3 regions of the Salegentibacter sp. BLCTC genome follow, and region 2 is predicted to be linked to each of the others. Evidence: riboswitches for the same ligand, from Rfam matches in the RefSeq annotation. Region 2 holds a riboswitch; each other region holds the start of a gene.
The links. A riboswitch is a leader RNA that binds a small molecule or an ion and turns the genes downstream of it on or off. The one in region 2 is predicted to bind cobalamin.
Positions count from the first base shown of each region.

Region 1: another riboswitch for cobalamin. It lies ahead of metE (5-methyltetrahydropteroyltriglutamate--homocysteine S-methyltransferase); the one in region 2 lies ahead of GUB10_RS01345 (TonB-dependent siderophore receptor).
Region 3: another riboswitch for cobalamin. It lies ahead of GUB10_RS13600 (PKD domain-containing protein); the one in region 2 lies ahead of GUB10_RS01345 (TonB-dependent siderophore receptor).

Region 1 is NZ_WYEW01000011.1:43,081-50,058, forward strand. It holds gene nrfA (ammonia-forming cytochrome c nitrite reductase) at 1-1,035, opposite strand, end outside; gene nrfH (cytochrome c nitrite reductase small subunit) at 1,032-1,640, opposite strand; cobalamin riboswitch at 2,162-2,349, shown strand; gene metE (5-methyltetrahydropteroyltriglutamate--homocysteine S-methyltransferase) at 2,527-4,833, shown strand; gene GUB10_RS13630 (cysteine-rich CWC family protein) at 4,858-5,118, shown strand; gene GUB10_RS13635 (RNA polymerase sigma factor) at 5,687-6,223, shown strand; gene GUB10_RS13640 (FecR family protein) at 6,301-6,978, shown strand, end outside.
Region 2 is NZ_WYEW01000001.1:291,603-298,580, forward strand. It holds gene GUB10_RS01340 (YncE family protein) at 1-532, opposite strand, end outside; gene GUB10_RS01345 (TonB-dependent siderophore receptor) at 536-2,377, opposite strand; cobalamin riboswitch at 2,411-2,708, opposite strand; gene GUB10_RS01350 (ABC transporter substrate-binding protein) at 2,871-4,025, shown strand; gene GUB10_RS01355 (iron ABC transporter permease) at 4,235-5,266, shown strand; gene GUB10_RS01360 (ABC transporter ATP-binding protein) at 5,269-6,063, shown strand; gene GUB10_RS01365 (DUF2194 domain-containing protein) at 6,060-6,978, opposite strand, start outside.
Region 3 is NZ_WYEW01000011.1:32,616-39,593, reverse strand. It holds gene ccsA (cytochrome c biogenesis protein) at 1-399, shown strand, start outside; gene GUB10_RS13605 (alginate export family protein) at 562-1,836, shown strand; cobalamin riboswitch at 2,172-2,375, shown strand; gene GUB10_RS13600 (PKD domain-containing protein) at 2,484-3,629, shown strand; gene GUB10_RS13595 (histidine kinase) at 4,038-5,756, shown strand; gene GUB10_RS13590 (LytTR family DNA-binding domain-containing protein) at 5,768-6,532, shown strand; gene GUB10_RS13585 (hypothetical protein) at 6,650-6,978, shown strand, end outside.

The DNA.
Region 1 (6,978 bases), on a different contig from region 2:
CTGTCTTTCATAAACATTTTCAATCAACTTTTTTGATTCTTCTCTATGGCATACCTGGCAGGCATTTGAGGTATTGTTAAGTGGAGACTGGATATGGTGATCGGTAAATTTCTGGCCGCCTTCGCTTTTATACGGCATATGGCAATCTGCACAAGAAACCCCTCTATCTGCGTGTACACCGGTTTTAAAGGTTTCATATCCGGGGTGTTGTGCTTTCAGCATGGGTGCTTTACTTAACTGGTGGGTCCAGTCTGAAAATTCTATATTATCATAGTATTTTTCCATGTCTTCCACACTCATACCTTCTTTCCAGGGGAAAACAAGATAAGGCACTCCTTCTTTACCGGGAAGATCTTTATTAAAATAGTATTCCACGTGACATTGCGCGCAAACAAGGGAACGCATCTCGTTATGGGTAGCATCGTTGATATCTTTGCCCATAGCGTCAAAGGCCTCAACTAGGGCAGGTCTTGTAATACGAAGTTTCATGCTTTTGGGATCGTGACAATCGGCACAGCCAATTGGGTTTACCACCTGGTCTCCTTTATCGGCCCATTTACCACTGTAAAATTCAGTTACGCCAATCTCATCCATAAGGCGGGGAACATCGGGGCTTTTACAGGTCCAGCAGGTAGAGGGCATTGGGCCATCTCCTTCTCCTTCGGGGCCACCGGTTCTTAAGGTGTTATGAATATCTTCTATAGCATAGGCGTGTCCGCGTCCCTGATTATAGTCTTTAGAGAATCCGTAACCGGCAAAAAGAATTACCAGGTTGGGGTCTTCCTCTAAAACATCAATCATAGACGAGCCTCCTTGAAAAGATCTAAATGTGGTATCTTTTGTTTGAAGATAAGACTGGTATTCCTTTGGGTAATTCTCCCCCCAAACTTCATTTCTGGGTTCATTTTCACTAATTTCCACTTTGGGCACAAACTCATATTTTGCCTCAGATTTTCTGTTGATGATACTCGAGGCTAATAGCCCCAAAAGAAACACAACAATAATAGTAACAATAAAAAGAACTTTGTTTTTCATTCTTGTAATTTTTTGGAGGTTTGTTCTGCCAACCAATCGGGGATAACCATTTCTTCTTTATCGGTTGGAATTGGTGCTAAATTATATTTAATGCTATGTAAGCCGTGAATTTTTCCGTGAGGAACCTGTTGGTGGCAACTCCAGCATTGCCTGCCGGTGCGTTTCTCCCTATGATCTTCAATCCAACCATCATATTTAACCTGGGTAACCTGTTGCACATGGCACCTAATGCAGTTTTGTTGAACCACTTCCTGTGAAGCTTCTCTCATTTCTATTACATCTGGCTCGGCCCGGGCAGTAAAAACCGAGGCATGGTATAAACCATCTTTGGCTTTGAAGTAGTATTTATTTACAAAATTATCATGAGGAACATGGCAATCATTACAATTAGCCCACTCTCGGTGAGAACTGTTCATCCAGCTATTGTATACCGGAGTCATTACATGGCAGTTTACACAGGCCTGTGGATCGTCGGAAAGATATGAAGTGACCCTGGCTTCTCTCATCATAAAAAGTCCCAAACCAATAATAACGGCTATAAAAAATAAAGCAATTTGGCGCCAGTTGGAGCCACGTTCAGGTAGAATTTTGAAGGATGGTTTCATCGGGTCGGGGCGGTAATAAATTGATTATTCTTTATTAATTTTATGTAAATTCTACAAAACTTAGCACAATTTAAAAACTCTGTTCTTATAAAAATATGACCTTAATCAGGTTCCAATAAAATATTAAGGAATCAGTTTATTGTTTTATAATGATTGTTATTTTAACCTAAATATTGTTATAAAAGGTTTTTGTTGATGATTAAAACCCGAAGTTAGTCTTTTTTTAACATATTTCATAATGTTTAGGGTTTCGAAAGCTTCAACATTTCTTAATAGGAAATCCTGAGATTTTATTGGCACCTCTAAAAGGTATAATGCTTTGAGGCTTGGCTCGAAATTAAAAAAATGTTTCCATCAAATGCCTTGTGGGCTTGTACCGAGGTAGTGTACCCTTAAAAGGTTTAAGGCTTATAATCAATTTCTTTCGGGTGTTAAGTGACAAGAACCCTATTTAAGCTCAATGAAAGTCTTGAAATTAAATAAATAATCCCTAGTTTTATCCCGCATAAGTTCTTTAGCATACTTCATCAAACAGAAAAGGTTTTACTTAAGGTAGATTAATAGGGAATCGTGTGAGAATCACGAACTGTCGCGCAACTGTAAGTAACATAATAAAGCTACTGTCCAAAGAATTATCCACTGCATAACGCGGGAAGGATGACAGCAGCCGTTACAAGTCAGGAGACCTGCCTATTCTGATTGGACAATGCTTTCGCGGTTTGAAGCTTAGGTCTTAGAGATGTACCCGTTATAATACTTTTTATTTTACAGGAGAAGTATGTCTTTTTGGGTGTATCTTCTTTCTCCTTTTTTTTCTTATCGCCTGGCATTACGAAGCATTTATAAAGACTTTTAAAACAAATTGTTTAATTATTAAAAGTTAGAAATGCAAACGCACATTCTTGGCTATCCGCGAATTGGTAGCAACAGAGAACTCAAAAAAGCCTGCGAGCAATATTGGTCAGGCAAAAGTGAACTTCAGGATCTTCTTCAGGTAGGAAAAAAAAGCCGCCATGAAAACTGGAAGCTTCAAAAAGACGAAGGAATTGATCTAATTCCCTGTAACGATTTTTCTTATTATGACCAGGTTTTGGATATGAGCCTTACCGTAGGAGCTATTCCTGAACGTTATAGGGAGATTGAAAGTAGAAGTGATTTAACCAATCTTGATTTATATTTTGCGATGGCCAGAGGCTATCAAAAAGATGGCTTAGATATTACCGCCATGGAAATGACCAAATGGTTCGATACCAATTATCATTATATCGTTCCTGAATTTTCCAAAAATCAGCATTTTAAGCTTAACTCCAATAAGATTCTCAACGAATTTAAGGAGGCAAAGGAAACTGGGGTTCAGCCTAAACCTGTAATTATTGGACTGGTTACATACCTTCTTTTGGGAAAAGAAAAAGAGGGAGGTTTTGATAAAATAGACCTTGCAGAAAAACTATTGCCGGTTTATCAGGAGCTTTTAACTCAATTACAGGAAGAAGGAGCACAATGGATTCAGTTTGACGAGCCTTTTCTAGCTTTAGATCTAGATGAGAAAGCCAGGGATGCCTACTCTTTTGTATATAATGAGCTTAGAAAAAAATTCCCTAAACTTAGATTTGTTCTCAGCACTTATTTTGAAGGCCTTAACGACAATCTTGCCCTGGCTCTAAAGCTTCCGGTAGATGTGTTACACCTGGATTTGGTGCGATGCCCATCACAATTAGACAGGGTGCTTGAAGAAATTCCTGCTAGCTTAAATTTATCGCTCGGGATAGTAGATGGACGTAATATTTGGAAAAATGATTTTGAAAATTCCCTTCATCTTATTCAAAAGGCACAGGATAAAATAGGTTCTGATAGATTGCTACTGGCTCCTTCCTGTTCGTTGTTACATGTTCCATACGATCTTGATTTGGAGACTGAAATAAACCCTGAAATTAAGAACTGGATGGCCTTTGCCCGGCAAAAAGTAAGAGAATTAAAAACTCTTCGGGCTTTGGCTACCGGTAGTACTGAAGCGCCCCTTTTAAAGGAGTTTAAAGAGAATTTAGAGGCTGTTAAGAGTAGAAAAACTTCAGAGGTAATTCACAACAAAAAGGTGAAAGATGCGGTGAGTCAAATTTCAGAAAAAGACTCACAAAGATCCAACTCCTTCAGCATAAGAAAGATTGAGCAGCAGAGAGTATTGGATTTGCCTTTGTTTGCTACCACCACCATTGGTTCGTTTCCGCAAACCAAAGAAGTGAGGAGTTGGAGGGCTCAATTAAAAAAAGGAAAATTATCAGCAGAAGAATATGATAGTTTACTAAAAAAAGAAACCCAAAATGCCATAAAATGGCAGGAAGAAATAGGTCTAGATGTTCTTGTACATGGAGAATATGAGCGTAACGACATGGTAGAATATTTTGGAGAGCAATTAGATGGTTTTCTGTTTACCAAAAAAGCCTGGGTACAAAGTTACGGTAGCCGATGTGTTAAGCCTCCTATTATATATGGAGATGTCTCCAGGCCAGAAGCCATGACGGTTTATTGGTCTCAATATGCGCAATCTTTAACCGATAAATGGGTTAAAGGAATGTTGACGGGGCCTGTAACAATCTTGCAATGGTCCTTTGTTAGAGACGATCAACCAAGATCTGCCACTTGTAAACAAATAGCTTTGGCTATTCGTGAAGAAGTAAAAGATTTAGAGCAGGCCGGGATTCAAATAATTCAAATTGACGAACCTGCCATTAGAGAAGGATTACCGCTACGGATATCCGGCTGGAAAGAATATTTAAATTGGGCGGTTACTTGTTTTAAATTAGCATCGGCAGGGGTAAAAGATTCTACTCAAATTCATACACACATGTGCTATTCTGAGTTTAATGATATTATGGAGAGTATAGCAAATATGGATGCAGATGTGATTACCATTGAGTGCTCCCGATCGCAAATGGAGTTGCTGGAAATTTTTTCTGATTTTGAGTATCCCAATGAAATTGGTCCGGGGGTTTATGATATACATTCCCCCAGGGTTCCTGCCGCCGAAGAAATGCTTACTTTGCTAAAAAAAGCAGAAAAAGTAATCCCTGCAGAACAACTTTGGGTAAATCCAGATTGTGGTTTAAAAACCAGGAAATGGGAAGAAACTGAAGCTGCATTAAAAGCAATGGTTAATGCCGCAAAAATGGCAAGAACTGCTTTGGTGGAGAATTAAAACCAACTTTTTTTATAAATATCCATGAAGCACGAAGAAAAATACTGCCCAAGATGTAAAACAGCCTTTGAATGTAAAGTTGGCTCTATAGAACTTTGCCAATGCTCTCAAGTGGTACTGGATAATGAAGAACTGGAATACATACATAAACTTTATGAAAGTTGCCTTTGCGCTAAATGTATGAAGGCTTTAAAAACAGAGTATCGCAACCAAAATTTACAGGAAAAATTAAAGGCTATCCTGGGTGTATTTTATAGGCCGCCAAAAAATAATAAAGGCGGTTGAAGAGGCTTAGTTGGAATTTTATTGACACTGCCAAAGGGTGTAACACCCCGAGGTAGTTAACTGAAAAAGTATTTTTGGTTAACAATAACAAATTAAGGCTGTCTGAAAGGCTAATTTTCACCAAACTGGATTTATTTCAGTTTAAAAAGCTCAAGGTGAATTTTTAAGGCTTTTCAGGCAGTCTTTTTATATCATGGTATCTCAATCTGCCAGGTTTATTTTTCAGTCCGGAAATTTTAACCGGTTACTTACAACCCACTTTAGCCGATATTAATAGCTGTTGATTAAAATGAGTAAAATTTGTTCAAGTAAAAAAAATGATTCTTTCCAGTTTACATCTCTTGTTCTTTTTATGACTTTTTTACTTAAGTGGGTTTACGCATTGTTAGCAGGGTCTTCTTTAAAGAAAATATAAATAGGTTCTATAAAACTATTTATAAGCCATATAAATTTTCCTCAATTTATAGCTTTTAGAAAAATAAAATAAAACTTTGGAAATAGTATATTAGCATTTTGTTAACTATTGCAAACATTATGAGTGCCTATACCTGGCGTAAAAGGTTTAAAAATGCTGCAAAAAAAACTGAAGAACGGAGATTCAAAAGCATTAGAGGAAATTTACAACCTGTATTTTTCTAAAGTATATGCCGTTGCCATAAAGTTCGTGAAAAATGAAAGTGTTGCCCTGGACCTGGTGCAGGACTCCTTTTTAAAAATATGGAAAAACCGTAGTAGCATTAACCTGGAACTCCCTTTAGATCAGCAGTTGTATGTTATTACCAAGAATGTTGTTTTTGACCATTTTCGAAAAAAAGTAAACGAAGAAAAGCTATTGAGGGAATACAAATTACACCAGGAGCAAGCCAGGAACCCTACAACTTCTAGTGAAAATGATCAGCTAAAAAAATTGAATGGCCTATTAGAGCAACTCCCTAAACGACAGCAAGAAATTTTTAAATTAATTAAATTTCAGGGATATACTTATAATGAAGTTGCTTCTAAGTTAGGTATTTCTAAACATACCGTTTCCAGCCACTTTTCAACAGCCATGAAGTTTTTAAAAAAGAATAGTAGGCTGTTCGGCTTTTTCTTTCCAATACTATAAAAACTTAAAATTTTAACATTTGGAACTAGTGATTTTCTAGATGGGCATCGTAAACCTTATAGAAACACTTGTAACCAATGTCTCAAAATATTCACATTTTATTAGAAAAATTCTTTGAAGGTAATTGTACTCGTCATGAAATTAATGTTTTAAAGAATTACTTCGAAAAGGATTCTTTTGAAGAGCTTGAGGCTTTTTTGCTGGATGAATGGAATGATCCTAAGCCTAATGATTTACCCCGTGAAAAAAGGGAATTGGTTCTGAAAGAGATTATGAAACAGGTGAGTGTTGAAAAACAGTCACGTTTTAAATTGACTGCATTTTTAAAATATGCAGCCATCTTTATTGGAATACTTGGCGTGTCAATCTGGTTTTTTAACCTGCCCGCTGATACGCAAGATAGTCCTGAAATAACCATTGAGTTGGAAGATGGGAGTATAAGAACATTAGATTCACAAGAAGACCTGGTAGAACATTCAGATTTTACTTATAAAAAGGGGAAATTGTTGTATACACCAAAAAGCAAGCCTTCAAATGAAAAGTTGGAATTTAATACCATACGTGTGCCTTTTGGAAAATCGGTAACATTGGTTTTATCTGATGGTTCCACGACTATAATTAATGCGGGGTCTTCTTTAAAGTATCCAAAAACTTTTCTAAAAGGGAAAGGCCGTGAGGTTTACCTTGAGGGGGAAGCGTATTTTGAAGTGGTCTCAAACCCCGACGAACCATTTATAGTAAATTCAAATCATACC
Region 2 (6,978 bases):
ATTCTATAACAGTATTTGTTTTAATAGTTTTTTCAACTTCCAAAGATTCCAGGTCAATTATAGCTACAAAATCATCAAATTCAGTGGCTCCAGGAGCTTCGTAAGTTCCTTGATTAGTTACAAATATTTTCCCGTTTTCTATTACTCCGTATCTTGGTGAGATCAGTCCGGATTCTATTCTATCAACATATTCAAAAGTATAGCGATTTACAATGGTGATCATATTCGATCCATTTGATACTATATATGCTAAATCATCTTCAAAAAAAATAGATTGCGCATACTGTCCCAGATCATCTTCTGTGGCTTCTTTTTTATAGATTTCATTTGTTACATTTTGGAATGTATTATCTATAAAGGTAACACTACCGCCACTACCGCTATTTCCCTCATTCAGTACAAAAAAACCATTGGTATAATCTCCTTCCGCTTGTGGCCCATCGGGATCAACAATATCATCGTCACTACTACAGGAATTTAATAAAAGCCCTCCTATTAAGGCCATAGACAATAGTTTGCTAATTCTCTTCATTGTTTAAAAATTAAGGTTTAGGTATATATTAAAATTTCTACCGGGCATCCACCGGTTTTCTACACTTTGGTATGCTTCATCAAAAATATTGAGTACTCTTGCCCCAATTTTATAGCTATGCTTTTTTCCAAAATCATAGCCTATTCCCAGGTTTGAAACCGTATAGGCATCCATATTATAACGAGCATTATTATCTGACCTGGTAAACGCCTCGCCGGTATATAGAAGCTGATAATCCAGACTTAACTTTTTAAAAGTATAGGTAAAGGCAGCCGTAGCTTTATGAAAGGGTACATAAATAAGCTGGTACCCGGTATTCATATCTTCTGAAACGGTATAAGCATAAGTTGCAGAAGCACCTATACTATGATTTTTTAAAATATTTTTTTGCCAATTAGTGAGTACCTCAAAGCCATAGGTTTCTACTTTCTCTTCATTTATTGGACGCCAGGCCCCTGTTTCTGAGGGTAGCCAACGAATCATATCATCAATTTGGTTGTAATAACCGGTAAGGCTAAAATTTAAATTTTTATAGTTAAAATGCTTTCCAAGTTCTACCTGGTTGGAGGTTTCAGGATTAAGATTGGGATTTCCGGCGCCCGTCCAATACAGGTCGTTATACGTTGGAATTCTAAAATTTCTGGAAGCGTTTATTTTAAAACTATATAAATTGGTTACATCGTAATTAAGACCCGCCGAAAACAATAACGGACTCTCATAATTATTGGTAACTTCTTTTCTTAAACCCAATTCGTACTGAAGTTTCTTAAACGGCCGGTGTTTCATTAAAAATGCCGAAGAAAAAATATTCCTGGTATTTTCAGTAATTCCCGATCCCGTTCCATCGGTATAGGTATTGGTTAATAAAGCATTAAATTGCAATGTATTTGAAGGTGTGTATTTTATATCATACTTTCCTATGGTAGTCTTTGCTGCTCCAAACGTATAATTATTGGAAGCAATATTTGGATAATATCTATAGTTTTCATCCAAATAGGCCAACCTGGCTACCGAGATAAAATTGCCAAACTCACTAACCCATTCCAATAAATTCCGTGAATTTACATTACTGTATTTGGTTTTAGTTTCTGAAGGCCTTATCAATGAAAAATGACGTTCTCCTTCAAAAACTTCACTGTAAAACTTTAAGGTATTTCTTTTAGTAAACCTATATGCCAAACCAATATTTAGGTTATTGTTATAAAAGCTCCCATTTACGTTCTTCTTTCCTTTCAGCGGCCATTCATAATCATTATCTGAAGAGTTTCTGGCAAGAGCGGCACTTAAGCTCCATTTTTTGGTTGAAGTTTTAATTTTATATCGAGCATCTAAGGTGTTAAAACTCCCGTATTGTAAAAATAAATCCTGTTTTGTTTTTCCACTAAAATCAAGTTGGGTATTTAAGTGAATACTTCCGCCAATAGCCCCAGAGCCATACACAACACTTCCACCCCCACCACGAACACTTATATTATCAAATCCGCCCGCGTTTATGGTATTAAAGTCGGTTTGACCGTTAAATTGAGAATTAATATTAATTCCATTCCATAAAACCGCGGTTTGAGACGCAGTTGTTCCACGAAAAGATGGCGAAGAAACCATTCCCAGGCCATTTTCTTTAAAATAGATATTGGTATTAAAATTTAAAGCTGAAGTAAGTAGTGCTCCGTTTTTCTTTAAAACCGAATCGTTTAAAACGCTTACATGCTGTCCGGTAGAGAAATCTCTTAGTTTAATATCGGTTAAAAACACCTCGTCCAAAACGTTTATAGTATCGTTTTGAGCCCATAATGGCAAGCCACAAAGCAAGCCAAGAAATAAAATATAAAATTGTCTATTTTTCATCTGCCCCCTGACTTTTATCCCGAAAGTCTAAGAATTAATTAGTACTATTTTGGCAGGTCTCCTGGCTCGCGTCTTGTTGTTTACCTTCCCATCCTTAACTAAGAACAGTGGTTTTTGAAGTGATAACAACAAGCATTCTGATTTAAAAATCAGAACTTAGCTTACAGTTGCGGGAACAGCTCAGGCTTAACAAAAGTTAGAAGGAAGAAGTTTGAAACACGAATAAAATATTCTTTCCTGGTATTTTGTACTTCTAACTTCGTACTTTTTTCCTGATTCCCTTTTAATCGGCGTGATAAAACACATCCGAACCAAAAATTTCAGTGCGAAATTAAACATTTATACGAGTTGTAACTATTAAATTCTAAATAATATTACTTTTGACAATTCCTCTTCCAAAAATATCTGAAACACTATGTTCAAGACAAACAAGGTTTCATTCTGGAAAATGAGAAAAAGCAAGTTTCAGTCAATTAGATTTAAGCGTATTAAAATGAAAAATAAGTTTACCTGGATTCTTAATTTTGTTATTCTATTTCTATTCCTAACTGCATGTAAGAATAACCAGAACGAACAAAAAACAACTTCTAAAAAGCTTGAAACAGCGCTTGAATTAAGTTACGCTAAGAGTTTTAGTATCAAAACATTTAATGATTTCTACCTAATAGAACTAAAATCTCCCTGGCCTAATGCCAAAGAGCCCTTCACTTATCTTCTTTTTAAGGAAAATGCTCAAATCCCAAAAGATTTAGAGTATGATCAAAAAGTGCAAATTCCGGTAAAAAAAATGGTTGTTACTTCTACCACTCATATTCCGGCACTCGAAGCTTTAAATGAAGAAAACAGCCTTATTGGTTTCCCGGGCTTAGATTATATCTCTTCTGAAAAAACCAGAAAACTGATTAATTCCGGCAAAATTAAAGAGTTGGGGAAAAACGAAAATATCAATACCGAAATACTTATAGACCTGGAACCCGAAGTAGTTATTGGTTTTGCTATAGATGCGAATAACAAAACCCTGGAAACAATTCAAAAAATGGGAATTCCGGTGATGTACAACGGCGATTGGACAGAAAAAACTCCACTTGGAAAAGCAGAATGGATCAAGTTTTTTGGTGCTTTTTACGATAAGTTAGCTGAAGCCGAAGAAGAGTTTGAATCTATTGAAAAAGCTTATAAAGAAGCTAAAGATTTAGCAAAGTCGGCTAGAAATACCCCAAAAGTCTTAAGTGGTGCTATGTATAAAGACCAATGGTATTTACCTTACGGAAACTCATGGCATGCACAGTTTATTAAAGACGCCAATGCTAATTACGTATATTCTGACACCCGTGGAAACGGCAGCATGGCATTATCTTTTGAAAGTGTGCTGGAAAAAGCCCAGGACGCCGATTTTTGGATAAGTGCCGGACAGTTTACTTCTTACTCGCAACTTTTAGAAGAATCGGAACATTACAGGCAATTTGAAGTGTTTCAGAAAAAAAATGTTTACAGCGTAAGCCTTACTAAAGGTGAAACCGGCGGAGTAATTTATTTTGAACTTGGCCCGCAACGCCCAGATTTAGTACTAAAAGACCTGGTTGCTATATTTCACCCAGATCTACTTCCTAATTACGAAACTACTTTTTTTAAGGCTCTGGAAGAGTAATTTAGTAGCTTCAAGGCACTGGTTAAAACCTTATCTAAAAGTTTTTTTTGAATCCCCAAGCAGATATCTAAAGTGCATAAACCTGTTATACTCCATCACCTGAAAGTTTAAAATGGCCTAATATAGGCATCCATTTTTTATTATGCTTCTTCATTAATTTTATCTCCTCATTTTATTTCAGATATTTACACCCAAATAAATAACCGGTCTTGTTACATTCCCAAAAATATGTTCTTCCACTGGTACTCCTTTTTCTGGGAGTGCTATTTCTTGGATTTTTGAATATTAGCCTGGGCTCGGTAAATATTCCATTTAAAGATGTTTTTGCCTCTATTTTTAACCTGGAAGTCTCTAAAGAAACCTGGCGATATATTATTGTGGAATATAGGTTACCAAAAGCCATCACAGCCATTATAACCGGTTCTGGATTGGCCATTAGCGGGTTATTAATGCAAACGCTATTTAGAAACCCATTGGCCGGGCCATATGTTTTAGGGTTAAGTAGTGGCGCAAGTTTAGGCGTGGCCATTGTAATTATGGGAGCTTCTATTTTTGGAGGTGTGTTTGCCGGAGTACTGCTATCTAAATGGAGCCTTGTAATAGCATCCAGCCTGGGAAGTTTATTGGTTCTTATGGCAGTAATACTGGCTTCAATAAAGCTTAGGGACACCATGGCCATCTTAATTATAGGCTTAATGTTTGCCAGTTTAACCGCTGCAGTGGTAAGTGTTCTCTCCTATTTTAGCCCTGCAGCACAACTACAGCAATATATATTCTGGTCTTTTGGAAGTTTAGGAGACCTTTCGTGGAATGAAGTTGGCATTTTAGCCATTTTTTGGCTGGTAGGTTTGGCACTTGCCATGTCTTGCATAAAAAACCTGGATACCTTACTGCTTGGGGAACAATATGCAAAAAGCCTGGGGGTAAGTATTCAAAGAAACCGATTTGTAATTATTATTGCTACCAGTTTACTTGCGGGCAGTATTACTGCTTTTGCCGGCCCTATTGCTTTTGTAGGTTTGGCTGTTCCGCATTTAATAAGGCAGGTAATTCCAATAAACAATCACCGAATTTTGGTTCCGGCTGTAATTTTAGGCGGAGCTGCGTTAATGCTTATTTGTGATATTGCAGCCCAATTACCGGGGCAGGAATATACCCTCCCCATAAATGCCATTACTTCTTTGATTGGTGCCCCGGTAGTGATTTGGCTTTTAGTTCGCAAACGAAAATTTCTATTCTAACATTGGAAAAATCCCAACAACATAGCATTCTTAAAACCACTAACCTGGATATTGGCTACAGCACAAAAACTAACAAAACCATTATTGCTAAGTCTATTGATATTGAAGTAAACCAGGGAGAACTTGTTGCCGTAATTGGTGTAAATGGAGTTGGAAAGTCTACATTTCTACGAACATTAAGCGGTGTTCAGGATGCACTAAAAGGCGAGGTTTTAGTAAAACACCAAAAAATTAAACAAATAGATTCCCTGGAACTAGCATCTTTAATAAGCCTTGTACTTACCGAGCAACCCATTTCTAAAAATCTGAGTGTTTTTGAGTTGGTGGCACTGGGTAGGCAGCCGTATACCAATTGGATTGGCCGATTAGGTAAAAATGATCTTCGCCAAATAAAGAAAGCGTTGCAGCATGTAGGCATTGAAGACCTGCAAAACAAAAAATGCTACGAATTAAGTGACGGGCAATTACAAAAGGTATTAATAGCCCGTGCTATAGCTCAAAACACCCCCCTGGTTATTCTGGATGAACCCACCACCCATTTAGACCTTTACCATAAAGCTTATGTGCTAAAACTGCTAAAAAAGCTTACCAGAAAAACAAACAAAGCTATTGTGTTTGCCTCGCATGAAATCAATCTAGCCATTCAACTATGCGATAAGATTATTTTAATGCAGCCTAACAAAGTTAGTACAGGTTCTCCCCGGGAACTGTTGGAATCTGGTGCCTTTTCCAGTGTCTTCCCTGAGGGCTTAATCGTTTTTGATAAAGCTTCCGCTTCTTTTAAAATTAAGCCTTAATTCTCCTTAAAAATATATTTTAAACCAAATGTAAAGTTATTGGAGTAAAAGTTTTTTAGTGTATAAAATTCGGCCCGGGCATCAAAATAAAGATACTTTGAAATAGGCCAGGTTATATTTCCGCGGTAGCGTTGAAATTCATCAGAAAAAGTATCGAGGAAATAACCCGCATCCAGATTAATTTTCCAAAAATTATTTTCATCTAAATATTCGTATGCCAGTCCCATTCCGCCATATAATCTTTTATCTAAGGTCCAGTAAGGATATCCGCCCGTTCTGGTTGAATTTCCCAACATTCCTGAAATTTCGGAATAAGGTTTAAATTTAGACTTATCATTAAGGACAATATCCATAGAAATACCGGTTAAAGCCTGTATATCCTGCACATCGTCGCTAAAATGATTCCCCTCCAGGTAAAGAATTGCGCGAAATTTTTTCTTAAACTGAAGTTCTTCGTAAATATTTAATTGGGTTTGGTAAATATCCAGGGAATAGGCCGGTCCTGTAATAGCAGGTTTCCTGGAAAGTTGCACCGAACTATACAGGCTGTCTATAGAAATAGAGGCCGAAGCATTTAAATGCAAATAAGCTTTCCCAACCTCATTAAACTCCAAACGGGTACCAAAACCATAATTAATCTTTTCAAGCCTTTCCCGTGATTTAAACCTATAAATCAAACCGGGCAATTGCTCATCTATATTGTTTTTTAAACTTTCCTGCACAGGTATGGCATAGGCTTTATAATAGCTAAGTCCGAATTGATGTTGATGTAACTTTTTATCCCGGATACCATACACAGCCTCGGTGCCAAAAGAAGTAGGCTCTAGCCTATCGCTAATAATATTACTCTTCAAACTTAGAAAATCACCTTCGGTAATTCTTAGGTTATGTTTTAGTTGTGCGGCCACTTCCGGG
Region 3 (6,978 bases), on a different contig from region 2:
GAGATCTCTATGACCATAGGTTTATTCGTACTGGCCGTAGGCACCTTCTTAGGAGGTATTTGGGCCAACGAATCCTGGGGTAGATACTGGGCATGGGACCCAAAAGAAACCTGGGCACTAATAAGTATTATAGTGTATACAGTGGTACTGCATCTTCGATTTATTCCTGCTTTACGAGGCAGGTATGTGCTAAATGCAGTGAGTGTTTTTGCCTTTGGCTCTATAATTATGACATCTTTTGGTGTAAATTATTACCTATCAGGTTTGCATAGCTACGCCGGGGGCGACCCACTACCGATACCTTCTTTCATTTATGTAGTTTTAGCTGCCTTAATATTTATAGCAATACTGGCATTTTTTAGGGACAAAAAATATAGAAAATCGAAAGTTTCGGCATGATACATATAATTATTGGTTTGTGAAATTATTAAATCAAAGCACATTAAAAACAAACAACACCGCAAAAAGGGAAAGAGATATTCAATGAAAAAAGTTTTAAAGCCATATTTAAGCAGTAAACAATCATCGATATTTATATAGCAAAGTATAATTCTACCGCTCATGACTAACAGATCTTCTTTTAAACTTGCATTATTCTTACTATTTTTAGTAAATGAAGTCGTAGCACAGACTTTTGAAGCAGAAGCCGACCTAAGAGCCCGTTTTGAATACCGGCACGGTTATAACGATCTTTTTTCAAATGATGCCGATCCCGGCGTATTTGTACAGCAACGAACCCGCCTGAACTTAGGCTATAGTGCTGAAAAACTACAATTATTTATTGCCGTACAGGATGTGAGCACCTGGGGGGATACCCGCCAAATTTTACCTGTAGATGGGAATGACTCCTTTTCCCTGTTTCAGGCCTATGCGCTACTAAACTTCAATGAAAATTGGTCTACTAAAGTAGGAAGGCAGGTAATAAGTTACGATAATCAGCGCATATTTGGCGGATTGGACTGGGCTATGCAGGGTCGTTTTCATGATGCCGCATTATTGAAATATCAGAAAAATGGCTTTAATTTGGATTTAGGAACTGCTTTTAGCCAGGAACAACCTAAAAACGAAGGAAACACATATAGGATTACCGGTTTTTTTACATATAAAACAATGCAATATGCTTATCTAAAGAAAGCCTGGGATAAAAGTTCTGCAAGTTTTTTATTTCTAAACAACGGGTTTCAAGGCTTTACTGGCCCCAATAACGCCACTCCAGACGATGTTTATTATCGTCAAACCATGGGTAGTTATTTCCAATTTCCAATACAAAAAGTAAAGATGGAGGGTTCGGCTTACTACCAGTTTGGAAAAGCCAACAATACCACCGATCTCTCAGCATACCAGCTATCCCTGGAAGCCACTTATAAACCCGGTAGTACTCTTTTTGGGTTAGGAATAGAAATGTTAAGCGGAACCGACCAGGAAGGAGCATCTAAAAATAAATCGTTTTTCCCTTTATATGGCACCAATCATAAATTTAATGGGTTTATGGACTATTTCTATGTGGGCAACCACGCCAACAGTGTAGGTTTAAACGATCTATATGCCAAGGCTAATTTCAGAACCGGTGAAAAATCAAATCTTTTGCTAAAAGCTCATTATTTTATGGCCAATGCAAAATTGCAAAATAACGCAGACAAGTATTTAGGTACAGAAATAGACCTTGTTTATTCTAATAAATTAATGAAATATGTAAATCTTAATGTTGGTTATTCACACATGTTTGCATCAGATAGTATGAGCCTGGTAAAAGGAGGAAAACCTAGCGACAATACTAATAATTGGGCCTGGGTTCAGCTTAATGTAAACCCTAAATTATTTTCTTTAGATTTTTAGAAACAATGTACTTAATACACCTAAAAAATTCAGAAAGTAAATTTCATCGCAACAATTCTGGCAAACATTTACTAGCGATTTCCGAATCAAGTAATTTTAATCAAGAATAATCTGGAGTCACCAATGAATCTTTTCCTTTTTTCTCCAGCTTTAAAGCTTTTGATTTTAATTATCTAAATCCTCAATTTTTTACTCCAAATGCATTAGTATGATTTCTCTTAGACAGCCGTTTAGCATAATCTTTAGAAATAGCAATTTGCTTTATTCAATTTATAACCAAAAAAACGGTAAAGATAAATTCAGTTTTTAAGATTCTCAAACCAGAAATTTAACTTAATATTGCCGGGATTTTCGGTTACAATGCTTTTAAGGTATTGTATTAAAAGGGAATCAGGTGTAAATCCTGAACAGTTCCCGCTGCTGTAAATCCCTTCCTTAATTTTTAGGAAAATCTTTTTATGGATACCACTGTCTTTTGGGACGGGAAGGTTTAAAAAGAGGGAGAAGTCAGAAAACCTGCCGGAAACATAAGGAACAAAGCTTTCGGGAGTTATTGCTTTGGGTAGGTCTTCTATTCTAACTATATCCCCTGCTGTTTTGTTTTGTAAAATAAGTTAATTCCAATTATTAACCTTTATACAAATCAAATGCAACAAAAATCATTTTTTAAATCATTAATCCTTATTGGAGGTATTTTACTTTTTTCATCTTGTAGCAAAGATGACGGCCCAGGCATAATTCCTATGGAGTTTGCGGATCTAAATTACCAGAAAGATTACGAATTAACCCTGGGAGATACTTTATCTATTAATCCTGAAATTCTAAATTTACCGGAAGGGACAGGTTTTAGCTGGAAACTAGGTGATGATAAAGTTTCTGAAGCTCAAAACCTTCATTACGCCCCCAAGCAATTTGGCACATTTGCACTACAATTTAAAGCATTGGCGAATAACGACTCTCTGCTGCGCTCTTATGAAGTTACCGTAAATGATCCTTATCAGCTTTATTTCCGCCCAAAAACAGAAAACAGCAGTAAATATATTTCTGAAATTATTGAATATAAACCTGCACCCGGCCAATATATTAATAAAACCTACGGTTCTTTGGAAAGCGCAGAAAAATTAGTGGGTGGAAAATCGGCCATTCTATCTTTAGGAGCATGGGGAGGCTACGTAACGTTCACTTTTGATCATACCATTGAAAATAGAGAAGATGCTAAAGACTTTGTAGTTTATGGTAATGCAATGGGCGGACTTTCTGAACCCGGTATTGTAAAGGTTTCTTTTGATGAGAATGGTAATGGCTTACCAGATGACACCTGGTATGAACTAGCAGGAAGTGCACATCAAAAAGAAGAAACTATATTGAATTATCAATTAACCTACACCAATCCAAAAGAGTACGCCAATGTACCCTGGGAAGATAACCAGGAAAACCAGGACAGTGTAATGGTTAATCCCTACCACTCCCAAAATTACTATCCACTCTTTATTGAAGAAAAGGATAAAATGAGTTTTAACGGAACCCGGGTTTACCCTAAGGTGAGCCTGGAAGGATTTGCCTCTATAGATGCACTTGAATGGGGGTATGTAGACAATTTTGATGCTGATTATAATACTTATGCCGGAAACGCCATGGATTTGGATTGGGCAGTAGATGATAATATGAACCCCGTAGCATTAAGAGGTGTAGATTTTATAAGCGTCTACACAGGGGCGCAGGGAAATGTTGGTTGGCTTGGTGAGATATCAACGGAAATCAAAGGAGCTTCAGATCTATCTATGACCGAGTAAAGCCTCTAATAATATCCTTTATTTATCCTTATATAAGAACTTCACTATTTTTCCAGCTCCAAATAGTATTGTTTTTATATAAGGATAAACCTATAAGCTTAAGCTCATTTGTAAACTTCCCGCGTCCATCTGCCAAACTAAAAATACTTCTAAAAATCAAAAACCGGTAGACTAGGATGCCTTAAACCTTAAATTGATTTCTGCTAAAAGCAAAAACAAGATTAATACTATACTTTTGCAAACGTATTGGCTTAGAAAAGTAATTACCTTGTAACAAGCCATAGATTTTTTAAATCTAGATTATCGAGTAAAATAACATTTTTTATCCTTTAAGAATGTAATACTTTTGTCGCACTAAACAGCGCCAATCTAGCAGAATCCCACAGCATTACCCCCCAATTAAACTTCATGCATTATTTTACAAAATTTACAATAGTACTCTTTTTCAACCTGCTTTTTACTTTTAGTTATGGAATACAACAAAACCCCAAGGACTTTAAAAGTATTGACTCCCTAATTCAGAATAGAGCCCTGGAAAAAGCTAAAGAAGAAAGCTTTCAAATTATCAGGAAACAACCTAAGAATTTTCAAACTGTTGGCAGAGCACACATCTATTTGGGGAAAATAAACCTATTGCAGGGCGAACTGGATATTGCGCTGTCTAATTATATGGATGCCAAAAAGCACCTGGAACTGTTATCTGAAATAGATCGCGTAGAACTATTCTCAGGTATTGGAATAGTGTACTCAAGATCCAAAAACTTTAACAGCGCCGAAGAAAGCTTCAAAAAAGCATTATTGGGCTATAAAAACAATGATTTTTGGTGCCTTAAAACTTTGGTTAACCTCGGCGGGGTTTATATGGAAAAGAATGACCCCAAAGTAATAAAGGTCTACAAAGAGGCTTTGCAGTTGGCTAAAGAAATTGAGCAACCTAAAGTTGAAGCCGTTATTTTAACGAATCTTAGTAATCAATACATCAAAGAATCACAATGGCAATTGGCCATTAACACTGCTAATAAAAGTTTAAGGATAAGGGATAGTTTACAAATGCCTCTATCTGTTATTACTTATAACAATCTAGGCTATGCATTAGTAAATTCGGGCAAAGTACCGGAGGGAATCAATTATTATGAGAAAGCCCTGGCAAAGGCTTCTTCCCAAGAACTACAACAATTATTCTATAACTTACAAAATGCCTATATCAATATAAAAGATTATGAAAAAGGTATAGATTATTATAACCGGTATGATAGCATTAAAGATCAAATAGCAGAAAAAAGGTATGAAGAAAAAATAGCTGCCATTAAAACATTTTATGATACTGCTGAAAAAGAAAGAAAAATTGCCAATCTAGAGGCCGAAAAAAAAGCTCATAACAAAAAAATTACCTGGCTAATTTTTGGGGGCGGTATCTTCTTTCTTCTAATATTGATAATCATTTTCTTTAGAATAAACCATCTTAAAACAAAACAAGCCTTACAGCAGTCGCAACTTCGTAGTAAATTCCTTAGACTTCAATTAAATCCGCATTTTCTTTTTAATGCGCTCCAACAGGTTCAGTATTACATCTATAAAAATGAACCTAATACTTCTATGCAGTATTTAGATAATTTCAGCAAATTAATAAGGCTTATTTTAGAACATTCAGACGAAGAATATATAAATTTAACAGACGAACTGGAAATTTTATCCAACTACCTTGAACTTCAAAAAACCCCTGAAAATCAAGGAATTTCATATCGCATTATTTATAAGGATGTTCATGACCCGGAAACTATTAAAATACCGGTAATGCTACTGCAACCTTTTGTTGAAAATGCCGTAATTCACGGTGCGAGACAGAATAGCGAAAATGGTAAGGTAAAACTTCTGTTCAGGCAAGATGTTAAGAAAAAAGTCCTCTACATAGAAATTGTAGATAATGGAAAAGGCATTCAGACAGACAGGTCTCAAGACCATAAAAAACTTCATCGCTCTATGGGAAGGGAAATTTTAAAAAATAGAGTAGAAGAATTTAATAAAATGAACAAGTCACATATTGTACTAAATGTAGAAAGGGCATGCAATGACAAAGCTTTTCCCGGTACCAAAGTGACCTTGACAGTACCCTATCTTGAATTCTAAATTTGCAGGTTATGAAAGAAATAAATAACGATGTAAAAATTTTAATCCTGGAAGATGATCATGCTTCTTTAGATATGATTAGCGGCTTAATTAGGGTTAACTTTAAGGATTGTTTGGTAGAAACTACGAAAACTATCAAAGAAGCCCAGGTAGCCTTTGAAAATTTCCTTCCCGATATTCTTATCCTGGATATCAACCTCCCAGACGGAAATTCTATGGATTTCTTGGAGAATTTATTCCAAAAAGGCTATAAAAACATTAAGGTTATTTTTACCACAGCTTATTCAAATTATGCGGTAAAAGCTTTTCGCCTAAGTGCCCTGGATTTTCTTCTAAAGCCAATTTCCCCTCAAGATCTTATTTCCGCCATTGAAAAGACTATAAAATCACTTAAAGACCATCGTTATAGTTTAAAACTAGAGACTCTCTTTAGCAACCAACAAATGAAAGCCGAGAAAAAAATAGTTTTAAAAACTCTTGAAGATATTCATATCATTCCTTTAAAAGATATTATTCAGGCACAAGCCGATAATAATTATACTATTTTTTTTCTATGTGACGGTCGCCAAATCTTAGTCTCTAAATCTTTGAAGAATTTTGAAGAAGAGCTACAAAAATTTAATTTCATGAGGGTACATCAGTCGCATCTCATAAACACTATGCATATCTTATCCTATCAAAAGAAAAGACACTGCGTTCAACTGGCAAATAATATTGCAGTACCAGTAGCGCAATCAAAAAGGCAATCACTACTGGAACTATTCAACGAATACTAATCCAGGGAGGTGGAATTCTAAACGAAGCTTATAGAATAATAATTCTTTATTTCAATTGGATTTGCTTATTGAGCTGATACTTACATTTGCTCATAAATTACTCTAAATAGACGTATCATGAAAGCTTCTAAATTTCTTATAATTTTAAGTTTATTTTTATTTGCCAAGCCTGTTCAGGCACAATTATTCGGAAAAATTAAGGATAAGCTTGAAAACAAAGCAGCCGAAATAGTTGAAGAGAAGCTAAATGGTAAAAAGGAAGATAACAAAGAAGGTAAAACTCAAAGCAAAAGTAAAATAACACTAGAAGAAGTTTATGACTTCAAACCAGGGGACTCTACAATTTTCGCTTCCAATTTCAACTCTATACCTAGTGGAGCTATGCCATTAGACTGGAAAACCACAAGTACCGGTGAAGTAGTTAGTATAAATGAAATAGGAGGCAA